DNA from 2 places in the Glaciimonas sp. CA11.2 genome. Region 2 is predicted to be linked to the other one. Evidence: predicted binding sites of a transcription regulator. Region 2 holds the regulator's gene; the other holds the start of a gene.
The links. Region 2 encodes sigma-54, which starts transcription at its own class of promoters, with help from an activator protein. Its sites were predicted from a motif close to TGGCANGNAANCTGCTTT; they were not measured.
Positions count from the first base shown of each region.

Region 1: a site for sigma-54 is predicted at 2,196-2,213, ahead of RGU75_RS00155 (PEP-CTERM sorting domain-containing protein). Genes of this name have one in related genera too.

Region 1 is NZ_JAVIWL010000001.1:26,676-30,893, forward strand. Features, by position in the region: gene RGU75_RS00150 (3-(methylthio)propionyl-CoA ligase) at 1-538, shown strand, start outside; gene RGU75_RS00155 (PEP-CTERM sorting domain-containing protein) at 1,563-2,135, opposite strand; gene RGU75_RS00160 (nuclear transport factor 2 family protein) at 2,790-3,242, shown strand; gene RGU75_RS00165 (SDR family oxidoreductase) at 3,435-4,178, opposite strand.
Region 2 is NZ_JAVIWL010000001.1:1,356,537-1,360,754, forward strand. Features, by position in the region: gene lptA (lipopolysaccharide transport periplasmic protein LptA) at 1-198, shown strand, start outside; gene lptB (LPS export ABC transporter ATP-binding protein) at 200-952, shown strand; gene RGU75_RS05770 (RNA polymerase factor sigma-54) at 979-2,466, shown strand; gene hpf (ribosome hibernation-promoting factor, HPF/YfiA family) at 2,600-2,953, shown strand; gene RGU75_RS05780 (DUF4197 domain-containing protein) at 3,321-4,019, opposite strand.

The DNA of each region.
Region 1 (4,218 bases), 1.3 Mb from region 2:
GAAGATTGTCGACGAGGATGGCCACGAACTGCCTTGGGATGGCAAATCCTCCGGGAAATTAATGGTGCGCGGCCCTTGGGTCGTCAGTCATTATTACAGGAGTGAAAACGAGGCTGAACTTGAAATGGACGCCGATGGCCATGGTTGGTTTCCGACTGGTGATATTGCTAATATTGATGCCGATGGCTATCTGCAAATTACCGACCGCGACAAAGATGTCATCAAGTCCGGTGGCGAATGGATCGGCTCAATCGATCTCGAAAACATCGCGATGGCACATCCCGCTGTTTTCATGGCGGCATGCATCGCCGTCAAGCATCCCAAATGGGACGAGCGTCCGCTGTTGGTGGTCGTCAAGAAGCCCGATACTGACCTGGATCGCGATGCATTGCTCACCTTTTACGAAGGTAAGATCGCCAAGTGGTGGACGCCGGACGATGTGGTATTCGTCGACGCGCTTCCGATGGGCGCAACTGGAAAGATCCTCAAAAAGAAATTGCGCGAAGAATTTGCAGATTACGTACTACCGACGATATAAGAATCGATTAAAGACGCGCTCTATTTTTTTAAAAATAAGGGTGAAGAATCCGTTCAAAGGATGAGCTTAGCGCTTAATCACTTCCAAAGATAAGTTGAATGTTGCGTTCGTTAATACATACGCGACCGAAAATCATACTCGGTTCGATTCAAATCATCGAATTCAACCATCAAAAGCCTTACCACAATGTAAGGCTTTTTCTATTCAGCCCTTACCGCGTCTGCATCCCTGCTCAGACCGAGAGAGTCCCACGCAAAACAATAGATGACATAACGGCAATTTTCATGCAATCTCAAAAAATTATTGAATTTATTACATTCACCCACATTGGGTCTTCATCTGCCAGCCAATAAGGGTTTGTTGTTCAAGCTAATAGCTTGAGTTCTCCGCATTCATAGGATCTAAGTGAAGAATCCACACAAGCGTCGGTTGCAAATCGCCCGTTTGGAACTTCTCAGTTAACCCGCCTACATCAAGCAATCTAATGAACACCGATCAGCATAAAGAGCAAAAAAAAGAACAAAAACCGTCGATCCAGACGCAAAGAGTTTAGCAACTATTTGCCCATTAGTAGTCGATTTCGATGGAACATTGACGCCAACCGATACGCTCGTTGAAGTGCTCATCCAACTGATAAAACGATCGCCGCTGACTTTACTGCCCTTGCCGCTTTGGCTTCTGAAAGGGCGCGCCGTTTTTAAGTACAGGATCGCCTTACAAACAACCATCTCCGCAGCGCAGTTATGGTACGCCAGACAGATCCCACGTCAGCTTGGCTGGACGCTTGCCACAGCGGCAAGTGCTTCACTGTTCCTGTGTACATCATCGGTAAACCAATTGCATTGACGCCGAAATAAACTTGTAAATGATTGATAATTGGAATCTCAATTTTTTACGGTGTCATTCCTATTTGATCAATGTTGCGCTTCGTTCGTATTTATATAAAAATAAGTCATTGGCCGAGTCTCACAATAAAAGCAAAAAAGCCCGCATAAGGCGGGCTAAAATTAAGCGTAAAAAACGTTTATGCGTTGTTATTAGCTGATTTGCGACGTGCTGAAGCAAAACCGAGAAGTCCGAAGCCGAGTAGCGCGATAGTTGCTGGTTCTGGGACTGCCGTTGTGGTGAAGTTTGCTGCTTCAAAAGAACGATAAGCCTGAGAGTCGAACGTCAGCGACGTAATAGCCGATCCGGTATCCACAAAGTTGACGTAGGTTTCGCCGTTAATGCCTAAATTTGCAGTCGTGAAATTGGTTGTCGCTCCATTTGCCTCTTTGACTATCAGCGTGTTATACCCGTCAGGTGTTCCCCATTCAAAGCTCACATCAGATACGCCGATGCCAAATGAAACGATCGCAGAGCCCAAATATTGATTTGGTTCACCTGCCAACCATTGCCCAATGGTATTGGACGGTCTAGAAGCATCTGCCGAGAGACCAGCTGTCAATAGACCGCCAGTGACGTTGCCGCTTGTTAGCACAAAAGCGCTGCCGCCCTGATTGCTACCTAAAGTGCCAATGACAGATGCATGTGCAACAACGCTCGACAATGCCGCAACGGTAACAGCAGCCAAAGCCAATGATTTAATAATGCTCATTCTTTCCCCTAAAAAATGGAATCAAATTAATAAAAAATAATTAATTATTCAACCTAGAGAGAAGCAATTTATATGCCATTAATTTTATGTCTTTTGTAAACAAACACTTAACGAAAACGTAAAAAATTTTGGTTGTGATATGTAAAATAATGCGACAGTGCCATTGTGAAATAATGGTCACATGAGCAATTGATTGCCAGATTAATCAAAGGCTCATGAACAGTTGATTTTTCATCAGATCGTCTTGAAAGTCACTATTGAAGGACTAAGTGACCGTGACAACGAACGACTTGAGTAACGACGTCTCCACAGCTGAAAATATAGCTTGTCGTATCGATGGTCGCTATCACAATAACTGAAAAAATCTACGCACCGTAGAAGCGCAATTAAAAAATTTTTCCCTTTTTAAGTTTGACTTTTTAGGTTACTTATCAGCTAATTCATCACCATCATTCCCGACAATGTCATACATGCCTGAGACTAGCTTGGAAAGCTCAGTATCGACACCACCAGCCCGTATATTTCAATAAAGTAACTCCCTTAAATTGCCATTGACTTGTGTCGGAACGCGCACTAAAACTCAATACGCAACGCCCTGCACTTCAAAGAAGTGTTGTCCGTAAGCAGTGCGTTGTTTACTTAAAGGAGATCACAATGAGCAGCCAGGAAAACAAGCAATTAGTGATGCGAGGCTATCAGTTATTCAAAAATAATGACATCAACGGATTACTCGAACTGTATACCGATGACATAGAATGGAAAGGAGCCGATTCTGAATATGTTCCGTTCTTTGGCACTTATAAGGGTAAGAATCAGGTAGCACAATTTTTCACTAAAATGGATCAGGCACAGGAAGCCATTCAGTTTGAACCACAAGCTTTTATCGCTGAAAATGACAAAGTCATCGTGACAGGCCAATCCATATGGTTAGTAAAATCAACTGGTCAACGATATGAAAATCCTTGGGTCCATATCTTTACACTTCGGGATGGAAAAGTGGCCAAATTCCAGCAATATAATGATACGGCCGCGGTAGAGGCCGCTTATAGACCGTCACAGACTTCTACGCAGCAAAAGAAAACACAAAACATCACTAAACACAATTAGTGTGACTTAAAAAACACCGGTCAACAATGTCATAAAGATTGGTATGCGCCAAGACGCAATCGGCATGACGGTAATATCAATCGAGGCACCCAAGCCGCGGCTTTGTGACTGGGCCAGTCTTCCGGCTTAGGTGTAGCGTTAATATTTTGCTGCTTGATGATAACTACCGACTTATCGGCGTGGTCCGAAGATTTAGACCGCGCCACTCAAAGCTACGGCGTCAGCGCCAGCCGCAATCCGAATCGGACACGATGGATCATTAGCCGCACGCCACACCGCTTCAGCTACATCAGAAGCTAGAGTAACCTCAGTGGATTGCTGCCATCCGGCGAAGACACTTTGCGCCAAATCTGCATAAGCCTCAGGGATGCCATACTGTATCCGAGGCTGTGCATTTTGACCGAAGCGGGTCTCGGGTGCGCGTCCCGGCAAGACCAGATTGACTCGCACATTAAATTGCTGAAGTTCCAGCGCAAGAGATTCGGTGTACGCGTTGATCGCGGCTTTGCTCGCGGTGTACACGGAGAGCAAAGGGAGCGCCCTCAATGTCACACTTGAAGTGACGTTCACGATGACGCCAGCCTTGTTTTGCCTAAACTGGGGCATCACAGCTTGGGTCATTGCTATTGTGCCAAGCGTATTGGTTTCGAAGATCTCGCGGGCTGTTTCCATCGAGGTACCTTCAGCAGCGCCCAGCATGCCGATCCCGGCGTTGTTGACCAGAACATCGATCGGCCCCGCGGCCTCTACTGCCTGACGGACGCTTTCGGGATCAGTGATATCGAGGCCAATTACCCGAAGATGCTCAGAACGCGGCAAAACGTCCGCGCGCGGCGTGCGCATGGTGGCGATGACCTTCCAATCGCGATCCAGAAAGTATTGGGCGGTGGCGAGGCCGAAACCGGATGAACATCCGGTAATGAGGACGGTTTTCATAAGAACTCCTGTAATGGGTTAGCAGAGACTAGACTATATC
Region 2 (4,218 bases):
AAAACTGAAATCGTTAAATTATTTTCGAAAGCGCAAATGCGACGTCTGCAAGGGACCAAAGTCACCGATGTTGTAAACGGCGAATTCATCTCTTACGATAGTCGCGTGGAGTTCTACTCGGTCAGTAACAATGTTTCCGGCAATAGTCAACCTGGCGCGGGCCGCATCAAAGCAGTCATCCAGCCGAAGAGTAAATAAGATGACCTCTACAAATTTAAGCACCTTGATCGTTAAAGGGCTGCAAAAAAGTTATGGCGCGCGCCAAGTAGTCCGCGATGTCTCTTTGAAAGTAAATAACGGCGAGGTCGTCGGCTTGCTTGGTCCTAACGGCGCTGGAAAAACGACTTCTTTCTATATGATCGTCGGTCTGGTGCCATCGGATGGTGGAACAATTGATTTAGATGGCGTTGACATCTCGCGTTTACCGATTCATCAACGCGCGGTGCTTGGCCTGTCTTATCTGCCGCAAGAGGCCTCTGTTTTTCGCAAGCTAACGGTCGAAGACAATATTCGTGCGGTACTTGAGTTGCAGCGGCCAAACGGCAACGCACTGACTAAAGATGAGATCTCGGACAAACTCGATTCGCTGCTGCAAGAATTGCAAATTGAGAAATTGCGAGAAAATCAGGCGTTATCTTTATCCGGTGGTGAACGACGACGTGTCGAAATCGCCCGCGCTTTAGCCACTAATCCGCGCTTCGTGCTTCTTGATGAGCCGTTCGCCGGTATTGATCCTATCGCCGTTATCGAAATTCAACGTATCGTCAGGTTCCTTAAAGAGCGCGGCATCGGTGTCTTGATCACCGACCATAATGTGCGCGAAACGCTCGGCATTTGTGACCGGGCATACATCATCAACCAAGGTAGCGTGCTAGCCAGCGGCAGTCCAGACGACATCATCGCCAATGAATCTGTGCGACGAGTTTATCTGGGTGAACATTTCCGCATGTAACGGATTCAACGGATTCCCTAGCGCCCATGAAACAATCTCTTCAACTCCGTACCTCGCAGCATCTGGCGCTAACCCCGCAACTGCAGCAATCGATTCGATTGTTGCAGTTGTCTACGTTGGAGTTACATCAGGAACTCGAACACATCCTTTCGGATAATCCGTTACTGGAACGTCTAGACGATCCTTTGGATAATTCAGTGCGATTACTCGCCGACGGGGCGATCAGTACCAGCGCCTCAACAATGGATGCGCCACCTGGTGACAGCGAAGTAAGCAGCTCGCCTACAGAGCCCGAGGGCGGTGGTGAAGCCCCTGAGTCTGGCGAAAACAATCAAGAGAACGGCAATACTGACAGCGAATGGAGCTTTGACGACGTTTCCCGAACCTCCAAAGCCCCAGATGATGAGGATTCACGACCACAATTAGAAGCCTGCGAATCGACGTTGCGCGAACATTTGCTCAAACAAATGCGTGAAGCTGTTGATCAGCAACGCGACCGTGCATTGATCGAGTTGATCATTGATGCGCTTGATGAAAACGGCTACCTGGAGGAATCACTAGACGATATTTTTGCACGTCTTCCAGAGCAACTTGATATCGAGATCGAAGAATTGTCGATGGCCTTGAAGATGGTCCAAAGCTTCGACCCAACTGGTGTCGGAGCACGCAACGCGTCAGAATGCCTCGCATTGCAAATCAAAGCATTTCCCAAAGTAGCGTTCGTCACACGCCGACTGGCACTAACAATCGTTGAAGGTTATCTGACCTTATTTGCCCAGCGCGATTTTAATAAAATCAAAAAAGCGCTGGAGTGTGATGATGAAGATTTGCGCGAGGCACAAATTATTATCAAAAAATGTAATCCTCATCCCGGCGCGACCTTTGCTGGCGGTGCGTCAGATTATGTCGTACCAGATGTAATTGTCAGAAAAACAAAAAATGGTTGGCAGGTAATGCTCAACAATGACGTTATGCCAAGGCTTCGAGTTAATGCTCTTTATGCCAACATTCTCAAGCAGGGCAAGAGCGAGGGATCACTTAACTCGCAGCTACAGGAGGCAAAGTGGCTGATCAAAAATATGCGTCAGCGCTTCGATACCATACTGCGTGTAGCGCAGGCAATTGTTGAGCGTCAACGGAATTTTTTCTCACATGGGGCGGTTGCTATGCGACCTCTTGTGTTGCGCGAAATAGCTGATACACTAGGATTACACGAGAGTACTATCTCACGTGTAACTACTCAGAAATACATGCTCACCCCACACGGGATGTTCGAATTAAAGTATTTCTTTGGCAGCCATGTTGCTACAGAGGCAGGTGGAGAGGCTTCCTCAACGGCGATACGGGCGTTAATCAAACAACTGATAGGAGCGGAAGATTCTAAAAGTCCTTTCTCTGACAGCAAGATTGCCGACATGCTCGCGGAACAAGGTATGGTAGTGGCCCGTCGCACCGTCGCAAAATATCGCGAAGCTTTACGAATTCCGCCGGTCAATTTGCGTAAATCTTTATAGCTGTTTGCTTGTTTGCACAAACGTCGCTGTGTTCTGACTGATTGATTTATGGTTGATGAATAAATTGGTGATTCAACACTGAATTAATCGTCCCGGTCCGAACCGCCAACGACACACTTGATAGGAGCGCTGTATGAATTTCACAATTAGTGGGCATCACCTCGACGTAACTCCCGCCATTCGCGAACACGTGCTAAGCAAATTGGAGCGTATCAAGCGCCACTTCGATCAGGTCATAGATATTAGTGTGATCCTGACGGTAGACAAAATCACAGAGAAAGAAAAGCGTCAAAAAGCCGAAATTAATCTGCGCGTTAAAGGCAAAGACCTGCATGCCGAGAGCATTGCGCATGACCTTTACGCCGCCATCGATTTGTTAATCGACAAACTCGATCGACAAGTGATTAAATATAAGGACAAATTGCAGAATCATCAACATTCGGCAATCAAGCATCTACCTGAGGATTTGCCCATCGCAGCAACGTGATGGACGGGGTTCTCTAATGCGGTCAACGTAAGTATTGCTCAATAAATAAATTGAAAAATACTATACTGACAAATGAGCAAGGGCGCAGTTAATGCGCCCTTTGTCATTTTAAAATTATATAACTTACACACGCCCTGCCCGAATATGTTCGTAACACTTTGCATCGTTTAGCAGTGTTCGGAGGCATCGCCGAATGTCTCGAATGTCTCGAACGCAACCGGGTACACCTCAAACAGCGGCCAAAACAAATAACTAAGCAAGAAGCTTTATAACGTCACTCTCAAAAGAGTTTTCATAAAGTCGCCAGACCCGTAACTTTCCCAATTCGGTCCACATCAAAAATACCATGACGATGGTATGCCGCAGCCTATTGCTTTAATGCGCCAAAAACTTTTCCGATAATTGCACTGCCAGCACCGATCGGATCACGTCGAATCGCTTTTTCCTCTTCCCCTATCATGTAAAACAAGCCATCCAAGGTGCGCTGCGTGACATAGCCTTCAACAGTCGCCGCCTGACCTGGCACAAGACCCGTTTTACTGACCAATCCCATCGTCGAATTGTATTGTGTGGATACACCGTTACGGTCGGTGATTTTCTTTACTATCGGGAGAAATTTTTCTCCTAACGGGGTGGCAGTTTTCTCTCTGAAAAAATCGGTTACCGATGTGTCGCCGCCACTCAGAATATTCTTCGCATCCGTGACCGACATGGATTTCACCGCATTCAGGAGCAACGGCTTCGCCAATGGCACGGCAGACTCTGCGGCATGATTCATCGACACGACCAGATCATCCAGTTGTTGGCCCTTCCCTGTCATTTTAAGCAGCGGTCGTGCTTTCTCTAGCATCCCTGGCAATCCGATTTTTACTTTATCGTTATTTAAAAATCCGTTTTCGACGCCCAGCTTGGCAACTGCAACGTCCGCGCCTTTATTGAGCGCCGCCTTCAGTCCTGAGTTGGCATCCTGATTGCTCAAATCCGCCAAAGAAAATGCCATCGCGGCGGTAGAGACTAAAGAGATCACCAGACCTAAACGTAATGCCGGTTGAAAGATAAATTTCATGTAAAGTCCCTTTTATAAAGACGAAAAAGCAAACAAAAACACGCGCAAAAATATATAAGAAACATCAGCTGATCACTTCGCCGATCATCCTGTCAATGCAGCCATTGATCCAACTCAATAAAAACAGCGGTGCATTTTTATGTTCGTATGAGAATAACGCGACGACATGTATTGACAGAAAGTACGATAAGACGTTCAG